Regions from separate parts of the Paenibacillus amylolyticus genome, predicted to be linked through region 1. Evidence: a T-box and tRNA genes for the amino acid it is inferred to sense, from the RefSeq annotation. Region 1 holds a T-box; the other holds one or more tRNA genes.
What was found. The T-box of region 1 lies ahead of V6668_RS23790 (valine--tRNA ligase). A T-box ahead of a tRNA ligase gene usually reads a tRNA of that ligase, here a tRNA-Val.
Positions count from the first base shown of each region.

Region 2: it encodes a tRNA-Val, which carries the amino acid that the T-box ahead of V6668_RS23790 (valine--tRNA ligase) is inferred to sense. The anticodon was not compared.

Region 1 is NZ_CP145892.1:5,355,021-5,371,770, forward strand. It holds gene minD (septum site-determining protein MinD) at 1-279, opposite strand, end outside; gene minC (septum site-determining protein MinC) at 283-945, opposite strand; gene mreD (rod shape-determining protein MreD) at 1,020-1,553, opposite strand; gene mreC (rod shape-determining protein MreC) at 1,553-2,425, opposite strand; gene V6668_RS23755 (rod shape-determining protein) at 2,611-3,645, opposite strand; gene radC (RadC family protein) at 3,829-4,518, opposite strand; gene V6668_RS23765 (Maf family protein) at 4,556-5,167, opposite strand; gene V6668_RS23770 (DUF4321 domain-containing protein) at 5,262-5,504, opposite strand; gene V6668_RS23775 (SPOR domain-containing protein) at 5,650-6,876, opposite strand; gene murC (UDP-N-acetylmuramate--L-alanine ligase) at 6,993-8,312, opposite strand; gene V6668_RS23785 (bifunctional folylpolyglutamate synthase/dihydrofolate synthase) at 8,369-9,745, opposite strand; gene V6668_RS23790 (valine--tRNA ligase) at 9,824-12,490, opposite strand; T-box leader at 12,551-12,832, opposite strand; gene V6668_RS23795 (LysM peptidoglycan-binding domain-containing protein) at 12,988-14,571, opposite strand; gene V6668_RS23800 (RluA family pseudouridine synthase) at 14,938-15,846, opposite strand; gene hemL (glutamate-1-semialdehyde 2,1-aminomutase) at 15,843-16,750, opposite strand, start outside.
Region 2 is NZ_CP145892.1:4,655,191-4,671,940, reverse strand. It holds gene V6668_RS20785 (MalY/PatB family protein) at 24-1,244, shown strand; gene ung (uracil-DNA glycosylase) at 1,485-2,153, shown strand; gene V6668_RS20775 (hypothetical protein) at 2,173-2,592, shown strand; gene V6668_RS20770 (TIGR00730 family Rossman fold protein) at 2,832-3,416, shown strand; gene V6668_RS20765 (hypothetical protein) at 3,537-3,665, shown strand; gene V6668_RS20760 (hypothetical protein) at 3,884-4,150, opposite strand; gene V6668_RS20755 (glycerophosphodiester phosphodiesterase) at 4,382-5,119, shown strand; gene V6668_RS20750 (FecCD family ABC transporter permease) at 5,392-6,447, shown strand; gene V6668_RS20745 (FecCD family ABC transporter permease) at 6,450-7,481, shown strand; gene V6668_RS20740 (ABC transporter ATP-binding protein) at 7,526-9,241, shown strand; gene V6668_RS20735 (hypothetical protein) at 9,478-9,807, shown strand; partial or broken gene V6668_RS20730 (DUF3626 domain-containing protein) at 9,860-10,123, shown strand; gene V6668_RS20725 (ribbon-helix-helix domain-containing protein) at 10,311-10,490, shown strand; gene V6668_RS20720 (DUF6809 family protein) at 10,633-10,926, shown strand; gene V6668_RS20715 (manganese catalase family protein) at 11,147-12,049, opposite strand; gene V6668_RS20710 (hypothetical protein) at 12,311-12,619, shown strand; gene V6668_RS20705 (DUF3889 domain-containing protein) at 12,676-12,996, shown strand; gene V6668_RS20700 (hypothetical protein) at 13,190-13,411, shown strand; gene V6668_RS20695 (hypothetical protein) at 13,395-13,676, shown strand; gene V6668_RS20690 (DUF3892 domain-containing protein) at 13,752-13,988, opposite strand; gene V6668_RS20685 (GNAT family N-acetyltransferase) at 14,101-14,544, opposite strand; gene V6668_RS20680 (hypothetical protein) at 14,783-15,040, opposite strand; tRNA gene V6668_RS20675 (tRNA-Val) at 15,244-15,315, shown strand; gene V6668_RS20670 (recombinase family protein) at 15,513-16,750, shown strand, end outside.

The DNA.
Region 1 (16,750 bases):
GTCTCTCGTCTGCGCCGCAGGCAACATATATAATTCTTCGAAACGCTTGTCTTTGACCAAAGCCTGATTCAGACGGCAGCGGCCGTCCGCAACGTCGCACAGATCGTAAATAATACGGTTTTCGAGTCCCATCACGACATCCAAATTACGAAGGCCGATATCGGTATCTACCAGACAAACCTTTTTGCCGAGCAGCGCCAGCGCTGTCCCGATGTTTGCCGAGGTGGTTGTTTTACCCACGCCGCCTTTACCCGAAGTGATCACGATCGCCTCTCCCATGAGCTACACTCCTTTAAACACATTAAAATCTCGGCGTAACCGAACGATATTGCTCATTTTGTCTATCTGCATCTGATTGTCCTGTAAGTAAGCAAATTCCATTCCGGTCTCTCGGCTCTCCCATTCATCGGGAGGACGACTGATGATATCCGCAATCCGCAGCTGCGTCGGTGCAAATACCGAAGCGGCAATGATCGCTTCCTCGTCCCCGCCAATTCCGGCATGAGCCATACCTCTGAGTGAACCCAACACATATATATCTCCGGTACACGTCACTGTGCCCCCCGGATTGATATCCCCAAGAAACAGGAGATTTCCTTCATGATGAAGCACCTGACCTGAACGCACCATACCACACATGGTTACAATCGGCGGTGGTCCTTTAACCTCCGGTTGGAGTGCAGGTGAGTCGATGGATCGAATAAGCAGATTCCCTTTTTGCTTCAATATATCGAGGATTGCTTCTTTCTGGTCCTCTGTCACTTCGCGGGCACCCAACTTGATATCCACATGAACAATCGGTCCGGTCAAAATATTTTGATGGCTGTGTTCCAGCTTATAGCGGAGCTCATAGAGCAATTCCTCGAATTCACATTGATCGTCCAACAGGAAAACCAGGCCGTCTCGGATGCCTTTAATCGTTACGTGATTCGATTTTACCGTCATAAGCCTGTCCCTCCCATCTCATTACATTTCGTGCCCGGGGCCCCAAGTTCCTGCTTTGCGCTCCATAAATGTATTTAGGAAGCTTCTTCTGTCTTGCTCCGTCTCTTGCCGATCCGCTCCAGTTGTTTCCGAAGCGGGACATAAATGATCAAGGCAAACACAAAATGAATGAACAAATTAGGAATCATGTATTCAATCAACGCCCAGTCAAAGGTCACGTGGTTAAGTTGGAAGAGCTTGTACAGGAAAAATAGCATGGTGTCATTAAGCAGACTTCCCAAAATGACAACCGATACCATAACCGGCAGTGGTGCACGTGGTGCTTGAAAAATGAGTCCCATCATATATGCCGATAATCCCATCGAGAATCCATAAGGTCCAATCATCTCGCCGTAGAATACAACGTCATGCAATAGTCCAAAAAATATACCGAGTACTAGTGCCGTGTGACGATGATGATATACAGCGATAAACAAAATTACGATATAGACCAGATTGGCAGAAATACGCATCTGCCAGCCAGAAGGGATGAGCAGTGGCAAAATTGTGCCTTCCGCAATGAACAAAAGGAATAGTAACAGGAACAAAACTTGCTTACGTGTTACCATTATTCTTTTACCTCAGGCGGGATAATGACAATCAGCTCTTTCCAATCAAGGAAGCTTGCGTATGGTTTGATAATCGCAGTTCGCGTTAAACCGTACTCCCCAACTTCAACCTTTTCCACTTCACCAATCCGCATGTACTTCGGAAAATTGTTAATAATTCCGGAGGAGATAATCTCATCATCCTCTTTGATATTAGAATCCTCCGAGATTTTGGTCATCTTGAGCATGCCCGTCTTCGGATCGTAGCTCTCAATCATACCAAACACTTTCTCTTTACCTACCGCCGTTGCTGCAATGGCATTGGATGTCGGATCATTGGCGTCCATGGACGTTAACAGATTAACCGTTGATGTATATGAGCTGACATGACTGATCACGCCGACCAGCCCTTCCTGGGAGGTAACGGCCATCCCCGGCTTGATTCCCGCATTTTCACCGATATCAATGTTAATGGTTCTGCTATTTGGATCCGAATTGGCACTGATAACCTGAGCAATTCGTGAACCGTAATTATAGCGATTCTTCTGTTCTTCTGTGAAATTGAGCGCTTTCTGAAGCTGCTCATTCACTTGCTCCATATCATTGTACTTCAGTCGATCCCGGGTATAGTGACCCATCGCGATGCGGAGCTCTTCATTCTCTTCATATACCGTACGCATGTTCGCTACATCTTTGAAAAAGCCCGCTACATAGGAAGCGGGCTTGTAAAATACGTATTGTACAAATCCAACTGAATCCTTCAGGAATTTCTCCGGCCAGGATAGAGTGGTTCGCGGACTGAGCGTAAAGCCCATTAACGCGATAAATGTAACAAGGCCCACCAGCAAAACAAAAAGTCTTTTGTTGCCTAGCAGTTTAAACAGTTCGAACACCCTCTAACATCCATATTCTCTTCCGAGCCATGCCCGGCGGGGAGACTGTCAGACCTGTAGTCCCTGCGAGAATATCAGCCGATCCTCCCCTGTTAAGCGGGTAATAGCTCATCCCCGGGGTTAACCGGGTCCTCTATAAAGATATCTTGCCACTTGGTCGCTATGCCAAGTTAGGCAAATACCAATTAACGTTTGGAACGAACTGCCGAACTGCTTCTGCTTTTGAACAAATGAATATTCTCTAGCGCTTTACCTGTTCCGATTGCTACACAATCCAGCGGGTTCTCAGCCACAATGACAGGCATTCCTGTCTCACCAGCGAGAAGCTTGTCCAGGTTGCGAAGCAACGCCCCACCACCTGTAAGAACGATACCCCGATCCATGATATCGGCTGCAAGTTCAGGCGGGCATTTTTCCAGTGTTACTTTTACCGCTTCAACAATTGCATTCACGGTATCAGCCAGCGCTTCACTGATCTCGTCCGAAGTAATCGTAATTGTCTTCGGCAGACCTGTTACAAGGTCACGTCCACGAATTTCCATCGTTTCTACTTGTTCCAATGGCATAGCTGATCCGATGTCCATCTTCAATTGCTCCGATGTACGCTCACCGATCATCAGATTGTATTGGCGTTTGATGTACTGGATAACGGATTCATCCATCTCGTCACCTGCTACACGAACCGAACGGCTCGTTACAATACCACCAAGAGAGATAACTGCCACTTCCGTTGTACCGCCACCAATATCGACAACCATACTACCCGTTGGTTCCCATACAGGCAGATCTGCACCGATTGCAGCAGCAAAAGGCTCTTCAATTGTATAGGCTTCACGTGCTCCAGCCTGTTTGGTTGCATCTTCAACCGCACGTTGTTCTACTGCCGTGATCCCGGATGGTACACATACCATCACGTTTGGATGACGCTGGAACATGGAGCGTTGTTTTTGCGCCTCACGGATGAAATATTTGATCATCGTTGCCGTTGTATCGAAATCGGCAATAACGCCATCTTTCATTGGACGGATGGCACGAATGTTACCTGGTGTACGTCCAATCATTTTTTTGGCGGCTTCACCTACTGCCTCGATGCTATTTGTATCTGTCCGTATAGCGACAACCGAAGGTTCTCGCACCACAATTCCTTTTCCTCGTACATAAACCAACGTATTTGCTGTCCCCAAGTCAATACCCAAATCTTTCGTAAAACCACCAAACATAACATAATCTCCTTTTCTGCCTCATATAGCCGCTCCATTCTGATCCAGAGCGTAATAATTATATTCCCACGCAATACGTGGAGCTAATATTCGCATTTGTTTTTTTGCATTTGTAAAGTGAACCTATCTTTTACGGACAACGCCGTTAACATTCATAGGAAAACATCAACGCCAACCATTATATTATACTAAGCCCTTCTCCTTCAAACTTACGTACGTTCCATCTCCGATAATAATATGATCAAGCACGTCAATGCCAACAATAGCGCCTGCTTCAATTAGTCTCTTGGTTATTTGGATATCCTCCGGACTGGGCGTAGGATCACCACTCGGATGGTTGTGTGCGCACACAATCGATGCGCTGCTACATTTGATGGCAGCCCGGAACACTTCACGTGGATGTACAATCGAAGCGTTAAGGCTGCCCATGGAGAGTGTTTCCTGGGCAATAATATGATTTTTGCTATTCAGAAAGAGACACACAAAATGTTCTTTTTGCAAGTAACGCAATTGTTCGGTCAGGATATCAGCTGCATCACGCGGTGTACGAATTGAAGTCGACTGTGTGAGTCTGCTCTTGGCAATCCGATGACCCAGCTCAATGCCAGCTTTCAATTGCACAGCCTTGGCATTGCCGATCCCTTTCATCGCGGTCAGTTCTTCCAGACTCAAATCCATCAACGAGCGAATGCCACCCGCTTCGGCCAGAATCCGCTGTGCCATATGCACCGCGGATTCCTGTCTTGTGCCTGTTCGAAGTAAAATTGCCAGCAATTCAGCATGGCTTAAGGCGCCCGCCCCGTATTCCATCATGCGTTCTCTCGGGCGTTCTTCCTGGGGGATGTCGCGCATCATGTAGTGAGGCGACTCCATATGTTCCCTCTTTTCATTTCACAACATTTGGCTTCATTCATGTTCGTGGCAACACATGTACGCCGAACTCGTCCAACATATCACTTAGCAAAGATAGCGGCAAGCCAACCACATTAAAATAACATCCTTCAATGCGGTCGATCAGTGAAGCACCAATGCCCTGAATGGCATATGATCCTGCCTTATCTGAAGGCTCACCTGTCTGCACATAAGCACGGATGGTCGCATCCGACAGCTCTTTCATCGTTACATCGGTCTGGCGGTAATGAACTAACGACTGTCCATTGCCCGCATCAATACAAGCGACACCCGTGAACACCCGATGTACGCGCCCCTGCAGTCGGGATAACATACGTTCAGCATCCGCTTCGTCTAAGGGTTTGCCTAGAATCTCACCATCCAGAACAACAACGGTGTCACTACCAACAATAATGGCTTCCTGCTCGCGGCCTTCAAGCCCGCAATACACGGCAAGCGCCTTGCGCAAAGCAAGTTCCTGTACCGTCTGTTCAGGTGTCCACTCTGGTGGTGTATCTTCATTGGCATGACTTGGTATTACATCAAACGCTAGGTGGAGTGATGCGATCAGTTCTTTGCGCCGAGGCGATGTGGAGGCCAGAATAATAGGGCGCTGTTGTGTGTTATCCAAAATGAACGGCTCCTTATGCCACGGCAACATCCTGTCCGGATCACGATAATAGATGTCACTGGTTTAATTTTTTTCGTCATAACTCGTCATTCTCCTACAGTCTGCGATACAGCCACACAGCGGCAATCATACCGATCAGACTCAGAAGGCTCATTTGAAATTGAAGTGAAATATTATAACTGATAATATCCAGATCAGCCTGTGGCGACCAACGTATGGTCGTGGCTTTCGTAAGAAAGGCTACTGCCTTTACAGGCTGCAGTGCCTTGGCGATCCACGCTCCGGCCATCCAGCCGAGCAGCAGAAACAGCAATAACATGCCGAAGTTTTTTTTCATCGGTAATCTTCCCTCGCCATTTTTTGACACCCACATTATTATACGGGGTTTTGTACGTCAATACAAACACAAATCCGGCAAGGGGAACTATTTCCAGTTCCTTGCCGGATGGGTATTTCCAAGCGTTGTTATGGGAAAGAGCATGTTACTGCTTTATCGCTTCGAGCCATTTTTTCTGCTGCAGTACATAATCCATCAGATCGGACTGCACGGACCACATGTGTACATCATCCGGGTTTTTGTTGTACTCCGCGATAGCCGTAATTGCACTGTTCATTGATTTCTCCATTCCACCAATAATAGGTTGTACATCTGCGGTCAGGCCAGGTGTAAGACTATTCAATCCCGTCAGCCATGACTCGTGCTTATTTTGAATCGCGGTCATCGTTTCTGTAGAAACTGCTGCCGGAGCAGACTGTCCCAGCTGCTGAATGGACAAGGTAGATAATTGTTCCACCAGTGCAGAACTGTTTGTGAAGAACAGCTGCACATCCTCTTGTTTGCCACCGAATATAGCCGGGTTGATCTCAGGGTTCACAATCTCCTTGACATACAGTTCAACTCCCTGGGCTTTTAACCTGGAGCTAAGTAGCTTGGCCTCTTCACGATCAGCCGAAATGCCTGCATATACTCGATTGCCATCTTCAGGATCAGAACCTGCGGCTATACCTGCCTGAGCCAGTTCAAGCTTAGCCTGCTCAGCTCGTTCAGGAGAACTGAACACGCCGTATTGAAGTGCATAATACGTACTGCCAGTCGCCGCTGTCTGAAGTTGCTGCTCTGTACCTGCAGTCCCCTCCTGACCCGTCACAGTGGAAACTGCCTGATTGACGGGCAGAAGATCGCCTGGCTTCGCGGCTCCTTCTTTATTAAAAAATGAAAGAATAACCATACCAAAAAGTGCTCCGGTAACAAGTGCACCAGTGACAGAACCAATCATTTTCCAGCCTCTTGGAGGGCGATTGCGTTTATAGGAATAGTTCTCCGAATCTGCAAGCCAGTCGTGGCCCTGATCATCATGGGCATTGGACAGATCACGACGCTCTTCCTCCGGATTATCGGTGTGATTAACATAACCGTAACCGGAACGGTTCCCAAAATAATGGGCCTCATCCAAGTTCAAGTTCGAATCATGACTCACCCGTTCGTCAGGTTCAGGTACAGTAGAGCTTGTCAGCACCGTCTCTCCCCAGTCTCCGGGGATATCCTCAGGCGTCCATGATGGGGTTGTATCCATCTTAGGCGTTAGCGGTTGATTATGCGGTAATTCTTCACTTAACGTCACCAATGGACTGGACGCAGATATCCTCTTGTTTTCAGGCTTGTCCGACTCATGATCCCCGAAGCGAAACGTCATTCTAGCATTGCTCACCCGTACCCTCTCCTTTGTCCCATTTATATAAGCTATATGCAGAGACTGGAGAATACATTCCATATAACGCAAAAAACGCCTGCTTCGTATCGAAGACAGGCGATTTCTCAATTGATCTATTTCAAACCTTTGGCAAGTGTATCGCCGACTTTCCAAATATCACCTGCGCCCATCGTAATCACAAGATCTCCTGGCTGCAGACGATGTTGCAGATCAGCTACCACTTCTTCTTTTGTAGGAAGGTAACGTGCAGAAGCATTACTGTTTTGAACGATCAGTTCAACCAGTCGGGCTGAGGTTACCCCTTCGATCTGTTTTTCGCCCGCAGGAGAATAGATGTCCGTAATAAGCACCTCATCCGCTTCCGCGAAAGCACGACTGAACGCATCCAGCAGGAAGAATGTCCGCGTATAACGCTGTGGCTGGAATACCGCAATAATGCGTTTGCCCGTTGCTTTGGCCGCACTAATGGTAGCTTCAATCTCAGTCGGGTGATGAGCATAATCATCGATGATCAGCATATCGCGCGCCTCGCCCAATACCTGGAATCTGCGTTTGGCTCCGTGGAACTGGATGATAGCTGCCACAATCTTCTCAAATGGAATGCCTGCTTCCAAACAGGTAATCACAGTAGCCATTGCATTATAAACGTTATGCTTACCCGGCACTGATAATTCCACCGTGCCCATAGCAGCACCCTGATGATTCATCGTAAAGGAGATACGGCGATCGCCCAGTACAATATCCGTTGCCGTATAATCCGCAGCACGATCAATACCATAGGTTGTAATCCGTGACTTGAGTTCTGGCAAAATCGCTTGAACATTCTCGTCGTCAGAACACACAATCGCTGTTCCTTCCGGACGAATCTGGCTCAGGAACTGCACATAAGCCCTTTTGAGCTCCTCAAAATCACTGTTGTAATTCTCCAGATGATCTGCCTCAATATTGGTTACAATACCGAGCCATGGATGGTACTGCAAAAACGAACCATCGCTCTCGTCCGCTTCAGCGACTACCCAGTCTCCTTGACCGGCCTTCGCGTTGGTACCCACATTCATGATTTCTCCGCCAATAATGTATGTCGGATCTGTATCACATTTATCCATAACAAGTGCAATCATGGATGAAGTGGTTGTTTTACCATGAGCCCCAGCTACAGCCACACCTTTACGTTCGTTCAACAAACGTGCAAGCATCTGGGAACGATGCAGAATCGGAATGTTCAGCTCTGCAGCTGCTACCCGTTCCACATTATCAGCAGGCGCTGCCGTAGAGTAGACAACAAGATCTGCTCCAGTGACGTGCTCTGCCGTATGTCCGATATATATTTTCGCTCCCTTGGCTGCCAACTTCTCGGTCAACTCCTGTGAAGCGACATCCGATCCGGTAACGGTGTATCCCATTTCCAACATAACTCTTGCGATGGCACTCATGCCATATCCGCCAATCCCTATAAAATGAACGTGTTCCGATGTATTTAACAAAACTTTCACCAACCTTTTTCAGAATCGGTTTGATGCAAAAGGGCTGCCCGCACATCCGCAATCAGGTACAGTGTGCCGGAGACCACCCCCAGATCTTCCGCTTCCGTCCGTGACTTCAATAGATCAAGTGCCTTTGCCCATTCGGGCTCGACGATGATTTCCAGTTCCTGCTTCGCAATGGCGGGACGTACCCGTTCGACAATCTGCAGCAATTCGGCTGCATCCATTTTGCGTCGGAAATCTGGCTCGGTCAGGATCAGCGTATCCACTAGTGGCAGTATATGCTGCAAATACGCTTCGTGATGCTTATTTGCCAACATACCCATCATCAAAATTAACTTGTTGTGCGGATAGACATCCATAATGCTCTTGGCCAGTGACTCTGCCCCTTCCGGATTATGTGCTCCATCAAGCACAATTCGGGGTTCATCGACGACTTTTTCGAATCTTCCTGCCCAGAAAGCATTCTCCAGTCCAAGTGCAATATCGTTGTCATCCAGCATAAATGCCATGTATTGTCTAAGCAATTCAAGCACCATAAGTGCGGCCGCTGCATTGTCACATTGATGTGAGCCCTGCATGCGTATGCGAACGTCCAGATCACGGAACGGGCCTGTAAAATGAAAAGATTGTCCGTTCTCATTGCTGTCCAGTCTATGATAAGAGAATTGATCTCCAGCCAAATACACGCTTGATTGAAGCTGCTGTGCTTTCTCCTGAATCACCTTCACAGCTTCGGGTTGAGTCGCGCAAGTCACAACGGGTACTCCCGGCTTGATAATACCTGCCTTTTCTCCAGCAATCTGCTCAATCGTATCTCCAAGCACATCCGTATGATCCATACCAATGTTGGTGATGACGGACACAACAGGTGCGACAATATTCGTTACGTCCATCCTTCCCCCTAGCCCCGTCTCCCATACCACAACGTCAGGGTAACACTCCTCTGCATAGTATAGAAGCGCCAGAGCCGTGGACACCTCAAACATCGTGGGTGATCCAAGCGGAGTGGAGGCCATTTCCATGACCAGTGGATGTAATCGGTTCGAGAGCTTAAGCAGGATTTCTTCAGGAATATCCTCACCGTTGTATTGAAAACGGTTTGTAAACTTGGTGATATAAGGCGACGTAAAGGTACCCACATCATATCCAGCCTGAAGAAGCACTGACGTCAAAAAAGCGCAAGTCGAACCTTTGCCGTTCGTTCCCGCGACATGAATAAATTTGAGACGTTGGTGTGGATTGCCTAACATGGACATCAGACTCTCGATTCGTTCCAATCCAGGTCGGATGCCAAAAGGAATAAGGCCATTGATCCAGTCCACGGCCTCGTTGTACGTAAGTAAAGGAGCTGCTGCATCTGTCCCGTCTAATTCCGTCATCTGATTCACCTTCGGTCCCGAGTTTGAGTGAAAAAAGCGGCCGGATGGCATAATGGCTCTCCATCCGACCCACATATATTAACCTTTAAGTTCCTTGATTCGTGCAATCACTTTATCCCGTTTATCGGAATAATCTGCTTGTTTGGCGCGCTCTTCCTCAATAACTTTGGCAGGAGCTTTGGCTACAAAGCCTTCGTTCGCCAGCTTTTTCTCTACACGGAGAACTTCGCCCTCAAGGTTCTCCAACTCTTTCTCCAAACGAGCCACTTCCTGCTCGATATCAATAAGACCTGCGAGCGGCAAGTATAGTTCTGCCCCCGTAATGATCGCAGTCATTGCCTTATCCGGTGAGTTTAAATCCAGCCCACTATCGAACTCGGACGTATTACAGAAACGTTTGATGTAGTGACTGTTACGCGCAATGATGCTGGACGTCTCCGCACTATTTGCTTTGACCATCAGCTCGATCTTTTTGCTCATCGGCACGTTCACTTCTGCACGAATGTTTCGCACTGCACGAATGGTATCCATAAGCAGGTTCATCTCGGCAACAGCCTCTGGGTTCTCAAGAGCAGGATCATATACCGGCCATGATGCCAGCGTAATGGTCTCACCTTCATGCGGCAGATGCTGCCAGATTTCTTCGGAGATGTATGGCATAAACGGATGAATCAGGCGCATGGTTTGATCCAGCACATAAGCAAGCACGGATTGTGTTTTCTTCTTGGCAACCGGATCTTCCCCATAGAAGGACAGCTTAGCAAACTCGATGTACCAGTCACACAGGTCATCCCAGATAAAGTTATACAACACACGACCCGTTTCCCCAAATTCATACGCTTCGATTAGACGCGTAATATCGCGGGAAGTTTCGTTCAGACGGTGCAAAATCCAATAATCGGCTGTACCAAGCTCTCCGCTAATGTCACGTTCCTCATAGGTGAATCCTTCCAGATTCATCAATGCAAAGCGCGAAGCATTCCAGATCTTGTTGGCAAAGTTACGAGCCTGCTCCACTCGTTCCCAACGGAAACGCAGATCCTGACCTGGCGTGCTGCTGGTTGAGATCATGTAACGCATTGCATCTGCGCCGTATTTCTCAATCACATCCAGCGGATCTACACCGTTGCCCAGTGATTTGGACATTTTGCGTCCATCTGCATCACGAACAAGACCATGCATCAGCACATCCTTGAACGGAATCTCATCGGTGAATTCCAGTGCAGTGAAAATCATACGTGCAACCCAGAAATATATGATGTCATACCCTGTCACAAGTACACTTGTCGGATAATAACGTTTCAGGTCTTCCGTATCTTCCGGCCAGCCTAGTGTGGAGAATGGCCATAAGCCGGAGCTAAACCAAGTATCGAGTACGTCTTCGTCCTGTCTGAGCTTGCGTCCAGCATTCTCTGGCAGCGTTGTTGGATCTTCAGCAGATACGATGATTTCACCTGTTTCTTCATCATACCAAGCAGGTATACGATGTCCCCACCACAGTTGACGGGAAATACACCAGTCACGAACGTTCTCGATCCAGTTCAGATAGGTTTTCTCAAAACGATCTGGAACAAAATTAACCCCTTCGCCGCTCTGTTGTTTCTTAATCGCTCTCTCTGCAAGTGGCTTCATCTCAACGAACCACTGTGTAGACAGATATGGCTCAACAACAGCTCCGGTACGTTCACTGTGTCCAACCTGATGCGTGTGATCCTCAATGTTGATCAATACGCCCTGCTCTTTCAAGTCAGCAACAATCTGCTTGCGGCAGTCACTGCGATCCAGTCCCTGATACTTGCCTGCCTCAGCATTCATTGTGCCGCTCTCATCCATTACCGTAATCTGAGGCAGATCATGACGAAGACCTACTTCAAAGTCATTTGGATCATGCGCAGGTGTGATTTTAACTGCACCACTTCCAAACTCTTTATCCACATAATCATCAGCGATAATTGGAATTTCGCGTCCAATGATAGGCAGTACAAGTACTTTACCAATCATATCTGCATAACGCTCATCCTTCGGATGAACAGCAACCGCTGTATCACCCAGCATCGTTTCAGGACGCGTTGTTGCCACTGTAACGTAGCCACTTCCGTCTTTGAGCGGGTACCGCAGATGGTACAGGTGACCCTGAACCTCTTTATATTCAACCTCAATGTCGGACAGAGCTGTCCGGTTCACCGGGTCCCAGTTAATGATGCGTTTGCCTCGGTAAATAAGGCCTTTTTCATACAGTTGAACAAATACTTTACGAACCGCTTGGGACAGACCTTCATCCAGCGTAAAACGTTCACGTGAGTAATCAAGCGACAATCCCATTTTGCCCCATTGCTGACGAATGGTAGTGGCATATTGATCTTTCCAGTCCCATACCTTCTCCAGAAACTTCTCACGTCCCAGATCATAACGAGTCAGACCTTCTTCACGCAGCTTCTGCTCCACTTTGGTTTGGGTAGCAATACCTGCATGGTCGGAACCCGGAAGCCACAGTGCGTCATAACCTTGCATCCGTTTGGTGCGGATCAGAATATCCTGCAGTGTAAAATCAAGCGCATGCCCAATGTGCAGCATCCCGGTCACATTTGGGGGTGGAATTACAATCGTATACGGCTCGGCATCTTTACGTTGACCGGCTTTGAAATATCCACGTTCCATCCAGGTGGAGTACCATTTATCCTCTGCCGCCTTAGGATCGTAAGTGGTCGGCATTTCTGTTGTAGCTGATTTTTTTTCCTCAGACATGTGTCATTCCTCCGTTACTTCATCATCTTCGCCAAAAAAAACAAAAAAACCTTTCATCCATCAAAGGACGAAAGGTTAGCTTTCGCGGTACCACCTTTGTTTCACGCCTACAGCAAGATAGACTTCACCCTCTGTACATGACGTGACACTTCAAGCAGATAACGGCTGCTACCGGCCCATCCTACCTCAGAAATAAATGACGATAGATCTCATTCATCCCTTGTATTCAAACAGGCAACTCCCGGGCGACTTCGATCAGTTGGTTCCTGCGGAATCTCACAGCGTTGCAATTCCACTCTCTGAAAGGTCATACTGTCTACTACTCCCGTTCCACGTTGTTCTTCAAAAAACCTACACACATCATACCTTGCTCGTGCGCGATAGTCAACCTGACAACAGCGGATAAAGAGCGCTGGAATGCAGGTTTAGGACGAATCATGCAAAAACCCGCAATCCTCAAGGGGATCACGGGTCGTAACGAAGGCTTTAACTGAGGCTTAAGGGATGTACAATATCTGACCTTCTTCCACAACCTGCTCAGATAATCGGTTATACAACTGAAGTTCCCTCGTGCTCAATTGATATCGATCTGCAATAGCATCCAGTGTATCTTCTCGCTGAACAATGCAAAGTTTCACCTTGCGGAACGGGGTCTGGTCCACGATCGTTCCCAGGAACAGGTTCTTCCATTCCACATCATCAGCTGGATACGTTTCTTCCTGTACCACACCCGCAGGAACCTCATCGCCTCGCTCCACTTCAGCATCGCGTGCCGCTCTACCGGAGGATAACAAGGAAGAGATACCTACGCCCTCTTCTTGCCGTGGTGCGGATTCTTTTTTGCTGCCAAAAGCAACCTTCAGCTCCGGCTTGTCTTCCGTCTCAGCCACAGGTTCAGGAACAAATGCTTCGTTCTGTACGAACTCGTCTACCCCAGTCGCTTCAAAAGACGGTCGGTCTTCCTCAGGGTTGCCTGGTTCGGACGAAGCAAATACACCTTGCCAGTTCTCCGCCTGTGATTCGCCCGGGACATCGGCAACTGCCTGATTCTCCTGCTGAGGTACAGATCTCGCGGATTCGAAGTGCCATACCTCTGGTGCGTCCGGTACATCCGGTGATGCCAACTCATTAGATGATTGAGCAGTAGGCTCTGAGACTGCTTGATCTGCACTTCTCGAGTTCGCAGGCAATGCATCCACGGAAGGCTCGGACCAACCCGAAGACTCATCTTCCAGAGGCAACAATGGTTCCGACTCAGGGTAAGAAGCTAATCGATCTGCGGTCTCAGCCATAAATGACGAGATCGGAGAAGGTTCGCTGTATTGCTCATGAGATGCCAATTCATCTCCATTCGCTGTCAGAGATGCGGGATCTTCATTTGCATCAGGTTGTCTGTTTTCGTTAACGTACTCCGCACTTAGCTCCTCAGATTGAAGTGGCTCTGCGGATGACGCATTCGCATAATCCTGCTGCCATTCTTCGCTATTCCTTAATGTCTCTTCCCGTGTGGACAGGTCAGCGAATTCCGGAGCACCATATGCAAGTTCTGCTGCATTCGTAAGTCTCTCTTCCTCACTCCGCTGGAGCAGGTACTCTTGTGCAAATGTGTTGGGATCGCTACCTGCCTGTGCTGCTTCATCGGAACGGTTGGATTGCTGAGCATCAGGTGAATGAACAACTGTAAACTCATCTGCTGACCACACTTGTGGCTCTTCAACAGGAAAACCTTCGATACCTCGTAGCGACAACACGCCTGTAATGTTCAGACTGCGATTGGATAACAGATCCACGTCAAAATTTTCGATCTCGATGGAAATATCTTCAATCGATCTGACCCGGTTCAGCGGCACTGTGATCTCCACGGGAATGAAATGTTTGAGCTCCTCTGAAGCCTCATTTTCTCCTCTGTACGCACCTGTAAGTAAAAGATGCCCTCTTAATGTGGCATGATCATCCTGCCCTATGACTTGAATGCGTGGGTATAGTTCAATCTCCTCCAATTCCTCAATCGCAGGAACTCCCTCAGACAAATGAACGCGCTCATAAATATCGAACCGCAAACCATAAGGTTGATTCAACAAAGGTGGCGTCCTCCTTTCGGCATATGTTCACCATGATCCTTCTCATGGGACTGATCCATGGTCCAAATCCTTCGTTACCCCATCTATATGCCTTGAATGAGAGGAGCATGCCACCTTTTGAAAAACCTTGCTATATATGTTCAACTTATGGTTATTTACACTGTCACTCCAATGACAGAACAACCTTCTGATCGCTTTTATCCCCAGATTTTTTTCATTCCTTTTTATAAAGGGAAAACCCGGGGATAGCTTATGCTTCCGAAGCAGCTTTCTTTCAGAAAGCTTTTAGGCGAACGCTTTGCTTCTTCTGGTTGTTTCTGTCCTCTCTGTTTTCGTGTAAATAGTTAGTCGAACTTATATAGTGTATTAATAATTTTGACGCTCTCGCTCTGCCAATTGTGTGAAGTCGGATGGCCAAGGGTCGTTCACTTCAATCATCGCTCCGGTTAACGGATGACTAAACTTAAGCATCTCTCCGTGAAGTGCTTGTCGTCCAATGGCATCCGCTCTACCTCCATACAACGCATCACCAATAAGCGGATGTCCCGCGTAACTCAGGTGTACACGAATTTGGTGTGTGCGTCCTGTATCCAGCTTTAATCGTACAAGGGTTGCTCGTTCCCACACTTCGACGATCTCCACATGAGTAACAGCTTCCTGTCCACCTTCCGAGACACGCCTGCGCTGTTTGTGATGTCTATCCTTGCCAATCGGAGCATCAATTTTGTGGAGTTCAAGGGGGATTTGTCCACCTGCAATGGCTACATAATGGCGACCAATCTCTTTGCGACGCATCGCTTCATTCAGTTTGGCGAGGGCAAAAGCATTTTTGGCATACAGGACAGGTCCGGTTGTATCCTCGTCCAGTCGATGAACATGGCGTACGCTCGCCTGGATTCCGTTCATTTCATAATAAGAGGCAACCACATGATCCAGCGTGATGGCCTGATCGGCACGGCTTCCATCTGGATGCAGTTTCATACCTGCCGGTTTGTGCATAACCAGACAGAAATCGTCCTCATACAATACATCCACATCAGCCCAGCGTGGCTCGACATCGATTGGCTGGGACGCAAAAAGGGCCAGCCGAAGCCGGTCCCCTGCAAGTTGTATTCCTCGGTTTGCTTTCAACTGACGTAGCAATTTCTCCGGAAACTGAAGTTCAGACAATAGCCATTGCTCTGCAGCCATCGGTTTGTCCGAACTGCCTGTTACGGCTTTCCCTGGCATCAGCTCAAGCCATTCCCCGCGGCGTTTCCAACTTTTGATGGTCATAGCGATTGAAGAGCTTTACGATTCGCCTCAATCGTATCGTCAATATCCTGCTCTGTGTGCACACCAGAGACAAACATGCCTTCATATTGCGAAGGTGCAACACTTACACCTTGATCAATCATGGCCGCAAAATAACGACGGAATTGATCCAGATTGCTTTCTTTGGCAATATCATAATTGGTTACTGGAACGGCACTGAAGAATGGACAAACCATGGAACCCACACGGTTAATGGTTATCGCAATACCCGTCTCAGCTGCATTTTTCTCGAATCCGGCTTGCAAACGTGCAGACAATGTCTCCAGACGGTCATAGACCTCTGGTGTTAACAATTTGAGCGTGGTATATCCTGCTGCCATAGCCAACGGGTTCCCACTAAGTGTACCTGCCTGATAGATCGGTCCTGTTGGAGCAATCTGTTCCATCAGATCCCGACGACCACCATAAGCACCAACCGGGAGTCCGCCACCGATAACTTTACCCAGACAAGTCAGGTCAGGTGTAACCCCATATCGTCCCTGAGCACAGTTCAACCCTACGCGGAAACCGGTCATGACTTCGTCAAAAATAAGCAGGCTGCCATATTGGGTCGTCAAACTCCGCAGGCCTTCAAGGAAACCGGAAGCCGGAGGAACAACCCCCATGTTACCTGCCACAGGCTCCACAATAACAGCGGCCAGTTCTCCACCATAACGTTCAAAAGCAAGTCTCACGGACTCCAGATCGTTATAAGGCACCGTAATGGTATTCACAGCTACGCCTTCAGGCACGCCTGGACTATCTGGCAGACCCAGCGTTGCAACACCTGAGCCAGCCTTGATCAGCAAGCTGTCTGCATGTCCATGATATGATCCTTCAAACTTCAAAATTTTACTGCGTCCGGTTACCCCGCGTGCCAGTCGAA
Region 2 (16,750 bases), 700 kb from region 1:
AAGCAGATAGAGGAGCAGAAGCTATGAAATATAACTTTGATGAGATTATCGACCGCACAGGAACAAATGCCATGAATACGGATGGTTTCCGTCAATATATTTTTAACGCCACAGAGGACATGACTTTTCCATTCAAAGATGAAGAATTTATTCGCATGTGGATTGCAGATATGGAGTTCGCCACACCTCCCGAGATTCTGGATGCAGTTAAGGAGCGTCTGGACCGTAGAATCATGGGTTACTCCCAGGTGTTTGATCCGGCGTATTACGAAGCTGTCTCGAACTGGATGAAAAGATACTATGACTGGTCCTTCCCGAAGGAGCATTTGGAGACCTCAAACGGGATCATTCCCGCTTTGTATGAACTGGTGGAATATATCTGTCAGTCGGATGAGAAAGTACTGATCGTGACCCCGTCTTATGGTTTCTTCAAGTCAGCTGCGGAGCATAACAATCTTGAACTGGTATGTTCGGATATGCTCAATGAGCAGGGACGTTACTCGATTGATTATGAGGATTTTGAAGCCAAGGCGAAGGATGAGAAGGTAAGGGTATGTATTTTCTGCAACCCGCATAATCCATCTGGACGTGTCTGGACAACGGAAGAGTTACAACGTGTGGGTGAGATCTGCCTGCGGAACAACGTATGGGTTATTTCGGATGAAATTCACTGTGATCTGCTGCGGACGGGCAAGAGACATACCCCACTCGCCAAGCTGTTCCCGGATACGGATCGAATCATTACATGTATGTCTCCGAGCAAAACATTCAACATGGCTGGTCTGATGTTCTCCAATGTCATCATTCCAAATAAGGCACTTCGAGACATCTGGCAGGCACGCCACTATGGTTTCAAAAACCCACTGAGCATCGCTGCCACGCAAGCGGCTTACGAAACGGGTGATGAATGGCTGAAACAATTAAAAGGGTATCTCGACGCCAATTTTGCCTGCGTAGAACAGTATGTGAAGCAGCATCTGCCACGGGCTGTTTTTCACATCCCGGAAGCCACGTATCTGGCCTGGATCGATATTTCGGCATATGCTCCCGAGCATGTAAGTCTACCTTTATTCTTCGCGGAGCAAGCGGGTGTGTTGCTGGAAGATGGTCATATGTTTGTAGCCAATGGTGAGGGTTGTATTCGGTTGAATCTGGCTTGTCCGCGTTCTGTCCTTCAGGAAGGGTTACGAAGAATCAGTAGTGTGCTTGTGAATGTAGTCGAAGAGGTGCCCGTTCAAGTATAAAGTCATCAAGTCACCACGCAATAGCGAGGTGACTTTTTTGTATGAGTATACGGAATGTAGCAAGAATACGATTTTTTTTGAGGTGGACTTATACCTGATGCGCAATTCTGGTCTGCTGTCCCCGGTTATGTTAAAATGGTGGATAGTCTATGAGTTGCATGACATGCGGCTCTCAGAAGGAAGAGCCCAGTGGTTGGGCTGAACGAAACTGTATTCATCAGGGGAAAGGAGCCTATACATATGTTTGGAAACGATTGGGACAAGGTGCTTCAGGAAGAGACGGAAGCCGACTATTTTAACAAGATTCGTTACACTCTCGCCGCCGAGTACAAAACGCAGACGGTCTTTCCGCCCAAAGAAGACCTGTTCTCCGCACTGAAGCTGACGCCATATCATCAGGTTAAGGCCGTTATTATTGGACAGGACCCTTATCACGGAGCGGGACAAGCTCATGGATTAAGTTTTTCGGTTAGACCGGGGGTACGTGTACCGCCTTCTCTGAAAAATATATATAAGGAACTTCAGGCCGATCTGGACCTGCCCATTCCGAATCATGGATCTCTGGTTCATTGGGCGCAGCAGGGAGTCTTGCTATTAAATGCCGTTCTGACGGTCCGTGAAGGTCAGCCAAACTCCCATCAGGCATTGGGCTGGCAGACGTTTACGGATGCTGTCATTCGTGCGCTGAATGAACGTTCAGAGCCAATGGTATATATGCTATGGGGCAGTCATGCCCAGAAGAAAGGTGCTTTTATTAACAGGGACAAGCACCTGGTACTGGAGTCTACACATCCCAGTCCGCTGGCTGCGCATCGTGGATTCCTCGGCAGTCGTCCCTTTTCCAAAGCCAATGATTTCTTGACCTCCAAAGGTATTGAACCGATCGATTGGAAGATACCTGAAAACTAGACAGATGGAGGTGAGAACATTGCGACATTGGATAGGACGAAAAGTAGCGGTATATCGTGCAACAGGCATACGGGAGCCATTAAAGGGAACGCTGGTCGAGTGGGATGAAGAAGCGGAATGTGTACGGATCGGACCGAAACGGATTAAGGTATCGTTTGACAATATCGCAATGATCAGACCTCTTCCCGAAGAGAGTCTTCCCTTAAAGAAAGCACGTTCTGAAGTGCACAAGGTTGGATATGTGATGAAAAAGGCGATTCAGTTCGAAAATGCGATCTATTTCAAGTCACAGGTGATGATCTGGCGCCGGGCCAAGATTGTAGCATTATCCACGACGATTCTGCGTCATGACGAGGATCAGGTTGAACTTGCAGATGGTCGGGTTCTTCGTAAAGACAAGCATATGTTTGTCGTACGTTCACGCCGTGGGATACGTTAGTTATACGAAGATTTAATATTCATTTCATGCAAAGATCATACGGATTTAATGTTCGGTCTGTATATTAGGTAATAACAACCCCTTCTAAATTGATGTGTATTGAAATGGGAGCCCGGCCGGCTGCAAACGGTCGGGTATTTTTTTGCCCATTGGTTCTGTTAACCTGTTGTACGTTGTACATACCCATAACATTCATGTTATATATTATTAAAATAGATCATGAGAAGGAGTGAAACCCAATGAAACGTATAGCTGTTTTTGCAGGCTCCAATCCGGGAAATCACCCCGATTATACAGAGAAGGCTGTTCAACTGGGCAAACAGATTGCTGATAGTGGTTATGCACTGGTCTATGGTGGTTCTTGCATGGGCTTGATGGGTGCAGTAGCCGATGCTGCTCTTGAGCAAGGGGGAGAGGTAATCGGGGTTATGCCTACCGGATTGTTCCGGGGCGAGGTTGTTCATGGAGGGCTCACACAACTGATTGAAGTGGGAACCATGCATGAACGGAAGGCAACGATGGCTGAATTATCCGATGGATTCATTGCACTTCCCGGAGGTATGGGTACATTTGAAGAACTATTTGAGGTACTGTGCTGGGCACAGATCGGTATTCATCGTAAGCCTGTTGGCTTATTAAATGTCAACGGATATTATGGACCGCTGATGAAGATGGTAGAACATAGCGTACAGGAAGGATTCTCCAACACCTCGCATCTCAGTCTATGGAGTTTGGAAGCTGATCCGGCTGAACTGCTCAAACAAATGTCATCCTATATTCCTGCAGAGCTGACTCAGAAGTGGTCACAACTCAACGGGAAATGAGTGCATAAGAAGACGGGCCTGAATCTACTCGTTCCTCGGGAGAATTTTCGATCTGCCCAAGCAAGTTGCGTTATCGGACATAGTCTATAGTGTACTTCGATGAAGAGGGGAGTGTCACTGATGAGCGAACTCAAAGGTACAGGTTACGGATATTGCGGAGGCTTCGGTGGTGGAGCATGGACATCAACAGGTGCGATTCTGGTATTGTTCATTCTGTTGGTTATTATCTCTCGCACATTCATTCTGTAATTCGGTCAGTATCCCGGGACGGGGATTAAGCTGCAGAGGCAGCGCCCGAATAAAAAATGACCTTTCCAAAGAGACGCCGGTATATGCCGGCGTTTCAGGGGAACGGTTTTTTGACGTTTCCAGCATACGTTGAGTAATTGAAAAAGCAAAAACCTGCCCCTGAATAAGGTCAGAAGCAGGAGAGAGCCTCCTGAGCCATTAGCTGCGCAACAAGCAGCTTACACCACAACAGCAGTTTGATCCGGATTACTTAACGATTTCCAGGCGATATATAGCCCGATGGCGGCTGCAATTAAGGAGAGTATTGCTGCAACAATAGCCAGCTGATCCAGTGTGTTGGGTGAACTGGAGTTAAGAGAACGCTGATTAGCCGTCTTGCCGGATTTGTTTTTGATATGGACAGATGATCTGGAAAGCCTGGAAGCCGACTGTAACTGGGATGTGTGAGGACGCGTAGGTATCGATTTTTTCTTTGAGGTATTCAATAGTCAACCTCCTTATAACGGAGTTCAGTGCTTCCATCGTTCATACTATGTTATGTCGATTTTCAGATTGAGTTCGCAAAAATGAGTGAATCCCCAGCCCGTTAGATGTTGGGCCCGGTCGCTAGTATTAGCGAAGCAGGCAACCGATTATACGTTCTGTTAATACAGGTCTAACAAACCGTGTTTATAGTGATGATCATAGAGTGAAGCTTGAACACAGGAGGCGCTGGAATGAGGAACATGGAGATTATTGCCCACCGTGGTGCATCTGCCGTATGCCCGGAGAATACGATGAGCGCTTTTGAACGGAGTCTGGAGCTTGGAGCGACAGGCATTGAGACCGATGTGCAGATGACGAGTGATGGCAGACTGGTACTGATTCATGATGAGACGTTAAGCCGAACTGGCGGCGCAGAAGGCTGGGTTAAGGATACGACTTACGATCAATTGCGCACACGGGATGCGGGGTCCTGGTTCCATGCTGATTTTACTGGGGAACGTATTCCTTCTCTGGAGGAATTATTCAAGCTGGTACAGGGGAAAGGAACACTGCTTAATCTGGAATTGAAAAATGGTATTGTGAGTTATAAAGGGATGGAAGAGAAGGTCATACAGGCGATCCGGGATTGGAATCTGGAGCAACAGGTTGTGCTGTCGAGCTTCAATCATGCTTCGCTCGTGAGATGTAAACGTCTTGCCCCGGAGATTCGTACAGCACTTCTATATATGGAAAAGTTATATCGTCCCTATGATTATGCCGCCAAACTCGAAGCTACCGGCCTTCATCCCTACAAGCTGGCAGTCACACAAGAAGATGTTGCTGCTGCACTGGCACATGGCGTTGTTACCTATCCATTTACGGTGAATGATCCTGCCGAGATGCAGGCCATGATTGATATGGGTGTGCAAGGGATTATTACCGATGTTCCGGATGTCCTGGCATCCTTACTTACGGTACATGCCCGTTAAACGAGTCTGTATTTTACATGTTCTACATATGCAATGATAAGGCTGTGTTCGAGCTTTTTGGCTCTTGCGCAGCCTTTTTGCGTGTGAAATTGTGTGCAAATATTCATATATGCAATAAACATGTCCTATTTGTCCATTGCCAGAGCCGGTGGATTCACTTACAATGGTCTATGGGAATGAGAATCAATATCATTAAAGTTCGGTATTTATAGAGAGGTGATTGTTATGTACATAGGTTTGAGCAGCTCCACTCATAACGAGGGTGGGCGCGTATGAGTTCACAAGCTTCACCAGAAAAACATAATCCGGATTCACCCACAGCGAAGATACACACTCGTCCGTGGGCGGCCACACTTATTCTTACAGGGGGAGTTTTGCTACTCGCTCTGGGTATGGCGTTGTCCATTTCTTTTGGCGCTGCTGATATTAAGCTTAGTGTAGTCTGGAAGGCTATCTTTGATTTCAATCCTGAGTTGACTCCACATCAGATCATATGGGAGATTCGATTACCACGTATCCTTGGAGGAGCAATGGTAGGTGCATGTTTCGCTGTAGCTGGTGCGATCATGCAGGGCATGACTCGTAACCCGCTGGCCGATTCAGGTCTGCTTGGGTTAAATGCAGGAGCTGGATTTGCACTTGCAGTTTGTTTTGCCTTCTTCCCTGGCTTGCCATTTATGTATATCATCATGTATTCCTTCCTTGGAGCAGGGCTTGGTGTCCTGTTGGTGTATGGTTTTGGTGCAGCTTCCAAATCGGGTCTTACGCCACTACGCCTTGTTCTTGCAGGTGCGGCTGTATCAGCGATGTTGTCGGCACTCAGTGAAGGGATTGCATTGTATTTCAGGATTGGACAAGATTTGGCTTTCTGGACAGCTGGTGGTGTAGCCGGAACGAAGTGGTCTCAACTTGAGGTCATGTTCCCCTGGGTACTCGCGGCACTGATTGCAGGTCTTCTCATCTCCCGTTCCATTACTCTGCTTAGTCTCGGAGAAGATATTGCGGTGGGCTTGGGGCAACGTACTGGGCTGATCAAGCTCATAGGCCTGATTGTTGTACTGATTCTCGCGGGTACAGCTGTGTCCGTGGTGGGTGCGGTCGGTTTTGTCGGACTCATTATTCCCCATCTCACGCGGAAGCTGGTTGGGGTCGATTATCGCTGGATTATTCCATGTTCCGCTGTGATGGGCAGTCTGTTGCTTGTATTTGCGGATCTGGCTGCACGTATGATTAACCCGCCGTACGAGACGCCAATTGGCGCTTTGGTTGCCCTCATCGGGGTACCATTCTTCCTGTATCTGGCGCGTAAAGAAAGGAGGACTCTGTAACGATGGAATCCTCAACAATAGTTGGAGCAGAGCGCAAGAAGAGAACCAAGAGTACGATTGTCCTCATTGTGCTTGCCCTATTAATTATTACGGCTTTTGTGGTGAGCATGAACACAGGTTTTACCAAGCTTTCGCCGCTTGAGGTGTTGCGAACCCTGTTTGGTGGAGGCACGGCGAAACAGGAATTGATCCTGTTTGAATTCCGTCTGCCACGTATTGTGATTTCGGTGCTGGTCGGGGCCGGACTTGCGTTATCTGGTTGTATTTTGCAGGGAGTATCTCGGAATGCGTTGGCAGATCCGGGGATCCTGGGGATTAATGCAGGTGCTGGTCTGGTCGTCATGTTATTTGTTTCCTTTTTCCCGACAACGACAGCAGCGCCGGTATTTCTTTTGCCAATTCTGGCCCTGATCGGTTCGGGTTTTGCTGCATTTCTGATCTACGTTCTCTCTTACAAAAAAGGAGAGGGCATTATGCCTACTCGTATGTTACTTACGGGGATCGGGGTAGCGGCGGGAATCAGTTCTGCCATGATCGTGCTTACGTTACGGCTTAGTCCGGAAAAGTATCAATTTGTAGCTACCTGGATGGCAGGCAGCATCTGGGGTTCGAACTGGAAATTTGTAACGGCATTGCTACCGTTTCTGATCATTCTTGTACCGCTTGTCCTGTATAAGGCGCGTGTACTGAACGTGTTGAATCTGGGTGACCAGACTGCAAGTGGACTCGGGACTCCGGTTGAGCGTGAGCGACTGATTTTGCTTGCGGCTGCTGTAGGACTTGCCGGCTCATGTGTATCTGTGAGTGGGGGGATCGGTTTTGTTGGTCTAATCGGACCGCATTTGGCACGTCGTCTGGTGGGTCCAAAACATCAATTCCTGTTACCCGCATCTGCACTGATCGGTTCATTGCTTGTACTGGTTGCAGATACGCTGGGTCGTGTCATCCTGCAGCCTTCGGAGATTCCTGCGGGGATCCTGGTTGCCATTATTGGTGCGCCATACTTCCTGTACCTCTTAAGCAAGACGAAATAAAACGTAATCACCATTGTGTGGTTGCATAAGGAGGACTTCAGTCCATGCTTCGCCGTTTCTTTGCCTATTATAGGCCTTACAAAAAGCTCTTTATTCTTGACTTCAGTTGTGCGATTTTAGTCGCCCTGCTGGAGCTGGCTTTTCCACTGGCAGTCAACCGGGTAGTCGATGATCTGCTGCCAGGCGGCCGCTGGGACTGGATTCTATGGGCGTGTCTGGCATTGCTCGGCATCTACTTATTGAATTCATTTCTCAACTTCGTGGTTACCTATTGGGGACACAAGCTCGGTATTAACATCGAGACGGATATGCGTAAAAGTCTGTTCAATCATGTGCAGAAGTTATCGTTCCGTTTCTTCGATAATACAAAAACAGGACACCTCGTGTCCCGTATGACTAACGATCTGATGGATATCGGTGAGATTGCCCATCATGGTCCGGAGGATGTATTTATCGCGGTCATGACGCTAATTGGTGCATTCAGCATCATGATGAGCATTAACGGGAATCTGGCGGTGTTAACCTTTATCATCGTACCGCTGATTATTTATCTGTCACTCTACTTTGGTAGCAAAATGTCCAAGGCATTCAGCCGAATGTTCGGAGATATTGCGGACTTCAACGCTCGCGTAGAGAACAATATCACAGGTATCCGTGTTGTTCAGGCTTTTGCTAATGAAGAGCATGAAAAAGCACAATTCGCTGTGAACAACGGTCGTTTCCGTCAGACCAAACTAATCGCATACAAAATCATGGCCTGGAACTCCTCTGTCAGTTATATGCTGATGAAGCTGGTATCCCTCTTTGTCCTGGTATGCGGAACGTGGTTTGTCATTCAAGGCAGTATGACCTACGGTCAGTTCATTGCATTTATTATGTTGTCCAATGTATTCCTGACACCGATCCAGAAGATCAACTCGGTTATTGAGACGTATCCAAAAGGGATTGCAGGCTTCAAACGTTATACGGAGTTGCTTGATATGGAACCGGATGTGGAAGATCGTCCAGGAGCCGTTACGGTATCCCATTTGCGTGGAGATATCCGTTATGAGCAAGTGACCTTTGGTTATTCCGATCAGGAACCTGTGCTCAAAGGTATCGATCTAAACGTACGTGCAGGTGAAACTGTAGCGCTTGTCGGTCCATCGGGGGCAGGTAAAACAACGCTATGCAGTCTGCTGCCGCGGTTCTATGATGTGTTGGAAGGTCGCATCACGATTGATGGGCAGGAGATACAGGATATGACACTAGACTCGTTGCGTAGTCATATCGGAATTGTACAACAGGACGTGTTCCTCTTCGATGGAAGCATTCGGGAGAACATTGCCTACGGTAAGCTGGATGCATCCGAAGAAGAAATCTGGATGGCCGCTAGACGTGCCCAGATGGAACCTTTGATTCAATCCATGCCGGAAGGATTGGATACGTTAATTGGTGAACGCGGTGTGAAGCTGTCCGGTGGACAGAAACAGCGTTTGTCTATTGCCCGTATGTTCCTGAAAAACCCACCAATTCTGATCCTGGACGAAGCCACATCCGCGCTGGATACAGAAACGGAAGCGGCGATTCAGCAATCCCTTGCTGAACTGTCCGAGGGCCGGACCACACTGGTTATTGCTCACCGATTGGCTACGATCAAAAATGCAGACCGCATTATTGTCGTTGCTGAACAAGGCATTACGGAGCAGGGACGTCATGAAGAATTACTCGCAGCAGGTGGGGTGTACAGCCGCCTTCACTATGCGCAGTTTGGCGCGTAACCTATCCTATCCTATGTGGATGTAACAATGTAAATACGAGAAGTAACGCCATCGTTCTTGACTTGGAAGGAGTCAGGACGTTGGCGTTTTTTTCTTTTTCATGATCAATTGTGGGTCAGGGGTACTGTGCTCATATCTGCCTGTGATCATGGATGTGGAAACGGGTAATATAGTAAAGAGAACACTTAACGTGTAAGATATGTTCATCATCTTGCAAGATATAGGAGGTACACGATATGCAGTTGAACGATATGCTGAAAATTCTTATAACCTGTCTATTATTTATTCTGATTTGGTGGCTACTGACTCAAGGGATTCGCAAACTTTCCAGTACTCGTGCGGGGTCCGGTTTCCGACTAGGGGGTGGATGGTCCATTGGACTTTTCGTTGTTGGCGCCGTGCCACTCGGTTTTTCGCTATACACAGAGATCTTTGATAAGCGCCTGGATGCCAACATCGGGTTGGGGCTTGCCATGTTTTTTGTATGGGCTTATTGTGTGATCTTGTTGTGTGCGGCGTTGGTGGTATGGGGAAGGTACGTGTACAAAAGGGATATAAAGAAGTGAATATTTGGGTTGATCGTGTTGAGCCCGTCAGAAAGTTAAGGGTGAGCTGACAGCTGTTGATCTCCATTGGCACATGGGCTTTACACTATTAGTTGATGACGTTCCAATGGATTTTCGAGGTCCTTCGATGCCTTCACTAGCCAAGAGAATTGTAAACAGTGATTTTATTGATGCAAATATCATTGGTTCTGCGGTTATGGAATTGAAACGAAACCCAAGCCATTGGAGCGATAGAGGAACCTACAAAGAAGCTCTACAAGAATTAAAATTACTCTGGCATGTCTTGGTGAGATATGGAAAGCCAATGGAAGAGTGAAATAGTACTCTAACGACCTTGAGCGCCTAGCCGTTCAAGGTTGTTTTTTATCATTCAAACGGATTACAGACTATACATTTATCTATGAATCTGCTGTCACAAAAACGAACGTATGTTTTACAAATGCATTGACTTTTTGTCCTGACAATAATATATTATTGTCAGGACAAAAAAAGAGGTGAAGCAAATGTCCGCCAAAAAGATGGGGCGGCCTAAATCTGACAAACCCAAAAGCAGAACGATTGAGATACGTGTTGACGAGGAAATTATGAACAAGCTCGATATTTCGGCTGAGAAGCTGAATACGAACCGATCAGACATCGTTCGCAAAGGGATAGAGAAGATTTACGACGAACTCCAAAAATGAAAAAAGGAAGCAGCGTAAGTCCCACGAAGAACACCGCTGCTTCCTATCCCGCAATCACTTAAATGAGCGACTGCATAAATATCCTACCATGTGCAGAACGTTCATTCAAGTGAGGTGCGATTTGATATACAGGAGGATGCACATGAATTCGATATTAGAAGCATTATATAATGGACGACTTCGACCGGATGAGATGATGATGCCGACACATCCTGAATACCAAGCGTTAGGACGGCAGATTGCAGCTCTGACAGAGCAGTGGAAGAATCGATTGAGCGAGGAAGAATTCCGTGAGCTTGAACAGTTATTTGACTTGTGTGGCAGATGTGAGGGCATGAATACGGAAGCAGCGTTTGCACAAGGTTTTCGTCTGGGTGCCAACATGCTAATTGAAGTCATGAGTCAGCGGGAGGAATCGGTGTTGGAGTTTAACTAAGTTTAACGATGTGAGCAGAGATCCGGTTTACTTTTACAGCTAAATTCTCAGAAAATGACGGCATACAAAATACTTATTTTGCATCATAAAATGGTATCAAAAATTGATTATAACAAAGCCCTCAAATCCTCTCTGCATTCAGCAGCAGGGTTCGAGGGCTTCACTTAAACATAGAGTTAACAATATATATAGGGAAAGAAATTGTTAAACAAATTGTTTCTTAATCCGCAATATTCCCTGCCATCTTCAGACGACGTGCAATTTCCTTAAAGTCTTCTTGCGATATGCCCGGTGCAAATTCTTCCTCGGCCGCGGGAGCTTCTGGAATTGGGAATCCTTCAGGTATCCCTTGGATGACTTCAAGAGGTTGTCCATCTTCGGGGTGAGTTCCTTTCCAGATCTGTCCAATCGTATTGAAATCTTTATCACTATAGGTATACAGCTTGGTGTGTACCCCTTTTTCTTCATATTTGCGAGCCTCGTTGAAGGCTTTGTTGTTCAGTGAAGGGATAGGAACCAGCTTGGTCACATTTACGCCAGTTGCAATCTCAAGTGCTTTTGCATATGCTACAACATGCACGCCGCCACGTACCAGCAGGAAACCAACCACTTCCCGGGCTGCCGGGTGATCCGTCATCTCATATACTTTCATTTTATGGGTACGAGCGCCACATTCAAGAAAGAAGTTATGCAGCAGATCCTCGACCAGATTGCCGCTATTGAAGACGTTTGCTCCCGTCCATGGATTACCCATAGAGTCAAAAGGCATTGCGCCTTGTGCACCTGCCAGATAGTGATACGACAGACGAGCATCTTTCACGGAACCTAGCGGTGTATCGTCGGGTTCTTTGTACTCGGTGGAACCTCGGAGGCATTTGTTAATGCCATGAGACACGAGCTCAACATGACCCAATTCTTCGGCGGTAATACTCATGACGAGGTCATAGAAGGGCTTCAGCTTTTCTTTGGATCGAAAATTAAATGATTGATAGAGGTAGTTGTTCAACGTTGACATTTCTCCGAATTTGCCGCCGAGTAATTCTTGTATAGCTGCCGCAGCATTCGGATCTGGCTTCTCAACATTGGGAATCTCAATCAGGATTTCATCCAAGCGTTTGAACATTCGGGTGTAACCTCCTCATATTGGTATTGCAGATCGTGTAGAGTTTTAGATCGTGAAGTCACTCTGTCATGGCCTATTACACGTCTATTGGGTTTTTTAAACAAAAAATCAACGAAATGGGACTTAAGCATCGCATAACGCATGCCCCAACTCTTCTCCCATTTGTTATTTCCAATACGGTCAAATTTATGTATAATCAAACATTCAAACGAGTCTTCACGTACAAGAGAAGAGAGTCATGAATCCATAAAGGAGTAAGAGATGAACAAGCGTTGGATACAAATAGTTGGGATTGTGATGTTTCTAATGATTCAGATGTACATAAGCAGCGAGCCTGCCACAGCATATGTCATTACGAATGAGGTTCAGGTGGATGAACAAACGAGGCAAAGGCTTGAAAAGAAATACGGGTTGGAACGTCCTGAGGAGCCGAAGACACAACAACACTTTTTCTCGGGTGACTGGGGAATGAGTTTCCGGACGGAGCCTCCTGATTCGTTTGACCGGCTTGTTCATGTGGTTCCTTTTTCCCTACGGCCATTGGCCTGGATCTTTCGTTTATTCGTGTAAAATGAAACCCGGACGGGCAATATAACAGAAACATATTGTCCCAAGGAGTGAGTGAAATGAGAATGCTCATCGTTACCGTCATGTCGGTAGTTCTGAGTTTAGCCGGAATTACATCAGGCACAGGTGCCGCCATCCCTGATTATGCGAAGTGGGGAATTATTGCGGTCAAAGAAACACAGACCAAGTATAATGTGGATATTTTGGACTATAAGCATATCGGTCGCACCTCTCTAACAGCAGATCAATCACGGGAACAGTTCAAGCTATGGGTTCGTGCGAAAGACGGCAAGCAATTCGCAGTCTATGTAAATGTTGATTTTAATCCATCTACACAGCAATTAAAGAAAGTACAATTTTCCGAATCGGATCGACACTGATCCGCTGGACTTGGTCATTACAAGCCATGTTTTCATATTAGCTATACTATGGGTTGAACCAGACTGCCTTAATCATTAAGGTGAAAGTCTGGTTTTTTTTATTTTACAAAATCCTTTTTTTACTATTGAATAAAGAACTTATGTTCGCATATAATATGAAATACAAACAAACGTTCTTACCGGAGGGATGATTATGCTAGGGAAATATATTGGCCAGATGGTGGAGCTTGTCTACATGGATCGTGCAGGGCAGATTACGCAGCGACAGATTCGAATTAACAGTGTACGTGGCGGGATGATTAGAGCATCAGCGGGAAAAGAAGGCTCGCCCCGTACATTTCTGGAGCAAGGTATTCTGGCATGGCGTCCTGTTACCGATCTGAATGGGGAGGTGAAGTATGCTGAACGACTTTGAACGCAAGATTTTACGTATTATGGTGAACTATGCAGGACAACGGCGCAGGCTGCCGCGTATGGATGAACTGGAGACCAAGACGGGACGAAGCAAAGCTTACATTCATGACTCATTGCTGGAGCTTGAACGCACCGGGCACATCGCGTGGGAGAACCGATCTAGTCTTGAAGGGATACAGATTTTGCAGGCATGGGAACAGGCACAACAGCCGATTCGCAAAAGCCAACCTTCCGGTGATTCCGTAAAATATTTTACGGACTATTAATTCTAATAAGAAAACGCCAACCCGGATATCCGGATCGGCGCTTATTGTGTCACATGTACGACATGTGCATCTATTTTAGAAATGGGGAAGTTGGTCCAGGTTGTTGGTTGGGTCACCGTCGGCATCTCCGCGAATGTACATTTCGCCATCCTTGCCTTTAAATACATTCACACCGGCAATAGCACCAGCTTTTACTTCTGCAAGTGCCTGCTGATAATCCAGTACGCGTCCTGCTGAAGTCTGAAAAGCTGTCAGGTCACCGTCACCATTTTTCTGTACTGCTGTGAAACTCTCGCGTGTCGTTTGATCCATGATGTCACACTCTCCTTATATGACGAGATAGGAATCTGCTTACCTGATTAGCCTATCCGAATTCATCGGAAGTATGCACCATATGCTGATAAGACCTTCCAACGTCGAGGTTTTACAGGCTCTTTCTCATACGAACATGCAGAATATCTGCATCATAAAAAGGTTCTTCCGAAATCACTTCATAACCCAGTTTTTCATAGAATTTCTGTGCCTGACACTGCGCATCCAGTACAGAATAGGATAAGCCGAGTTCACGTGCCAGCTCCTCCATCGCGAGCAGAAGCACACGTCCATAGCCAAATGAACGATGAGACTCAAGCACCGCGATCCGCTGCATTTTGGCCGTATCCTTGCTGTAATAGATCAGACGTCCTGTGGCTACAGCTTGGCCATCCGTACTTAACAATACATGATGCACATCTGGACTGATGACATCATATTGATCAATCTCAATCTCGGCAGGCACCTGCTGCTCGATCACAAACACGTGATGGCGAATCCCCAGGGCTTGCTCCAGTTGTTCTTCTGTCGATACATAACTAATCTCAGCTGCCAATTCCATTCCTTCTTTCTGCTCTTGCGCGACATATCAGACTGAATTATACAAAAAAATGTTTTTCCTGTATAGTGAAGTCTGGAACATATTGGGAGAGGAGGGGGTAGTGATGGGAATGACAGGCATCATGGTAATTACATTGCTAATGTCGGCGGGAATGATTACTCTGTTGTATTACGTTACGAAGAAAGCATACTCACGCAAGTGGGATGAAGACGAGTAATTCACCTGTTAACCTTCACGGCAAGACTTCACTGCTTCCTCGCGGAGAATACACATCTTGAATTACAGATTTGGAGTATACGTCCAGCCAGACCGGCAGAGACTCACTATTTTCATTGGGCTGTTGTAATTGTTGGAATTGTACCGTATGTTCATCCTTCTCCAAGCTGCAACCAGTAACGGTTGCATTGAGAATCACAAGCCCAGCAAAGAGAAAGAAGCATTTGGTGAATGTATGTTTATTAGATTTTGACCGTTTTGTTATGTTTCTCATAGGGAATTCACCTCGTGTTGAAATGGTAATCTTTCCTTTATTGTGCACCATTTCGGGTGAATTATAACCAAATAAATCATTGACAATGAACACGGTTACTTGATATGATACTGTTACTTGATTGGGAAACAATTATATATCATGATCTGTTAGCTCAGCTAAAGATAATAGTATGACAGTAATGGATACATCTTAATTATTACAGGGCGATAGCTCAGCGGGAGAGCATTATCTTGACAGGGTAAGGGTCGTGGGTTCGATCCCCACTCGTCCTATATGTAAAATTAAAGGCAACTTCTTTTGAGAATTATATCTCAAGAGGAGTTGTTTTTTTATATAATAATATGGCTACCTCCAATAATATGTGTAGGTGGTTTTTGTTGATAATAAATATACTTAATGGTACAATTTGGATAAAATTAAGCAGTTAAAGTAGTTACGACTATCGATAAAAATAATACAGAAAAAAGATATGGTGGTTGATGGAATGGGACAAATAAAGCGTGTTGCGGCACTATATCGAGTGTCCACAAAAGGTCAGATGGACGGGAACGATATTCCAATGCAACAACGAGCATGCAGGAAGATGGTAGAGAAACAAGAGGGATGGAAGCTAGTTAAGGAATATACCGAAAAAGGGGTATCAGGTTTTAAAGTACCTGCCTCGAAGCGTGATGTTATCCAAAAGGCTAAAGAGGATGCAGAGAATGGTTTATTCGATGTCTTGTTGGTATTTATGTTTGATAGGCTTGGAAGAAAAGATGATGAGACTCCCTTTGTACTTGAGTGGTTTGTAAACAAAGGGGTAGAAATGTGGTCTGTAATAGAAGGTCAGCAAAAAATTGAAGCATACACCGATCGGATGGTCAACTACTTAAGATTTTGGCAGTCAAGCGATGAAAGTAGGAAGACCTCTGAACGAGTCAACGAAAAACATATACAGATGGTCGAAGATGGTATTTTTAGAGGAGGAGGTATTCCCTACGGGTATAAAAGTGTTGATTCCGGTAATGTAAATAAAAAAGGAAAAGCACTGCAAAAACTGTGCAAGCACGAAGAAGAGTCAAAGATCGTACAAGAAATATTCCGACTAGTGCTTGAAGAAGGTTACGGACAATTAAGAATAGCTAAACTTCTAAACGAAAAAAATGTTCCGACAAGAAAAGCAAAACAATGGGGTGCTCCTACTGTAAACGTTATACTTAAGAATCCAATTTACAAAGGAGTAATGAGATACAGAAAAGAAAAAGGAGACGATATATTTTCAAAACCAATCCCTGAATTAATGATAGTTTCAGAAGAGGATTGGAATAGTGTACAGGATATAAGGGATAAAAAGAACCCTAAGAATCCAAAAAGAAATGAAAATTCCATTCCCATAAGTACTAAAGGAAGTTTACTTTTAACTGGAATAGCCAGATGCGGTTGTTGTAATTCTAGATTGACCACGACTACATTTGTAAATAAATACAAAGCAGCTAATGGAGAAATAGTCAGATACAATCAGAATAAAAGTTACCGTTGTAGTGGAAAATTGCAAGGAAAGACGGATTGTAACGGACAGGCAACATTTTCTTCAAAGAAGGTAGAGAGACAAGTCTTAGAAAGAGTGGATGTATACTTAAGTCAACTCAGAACAATAGATTTCCAATCAGAAATTGAATCATTAAAAAAGAAGGTTTCTAATGAAGAAGAGGAAAAAATAAAAAC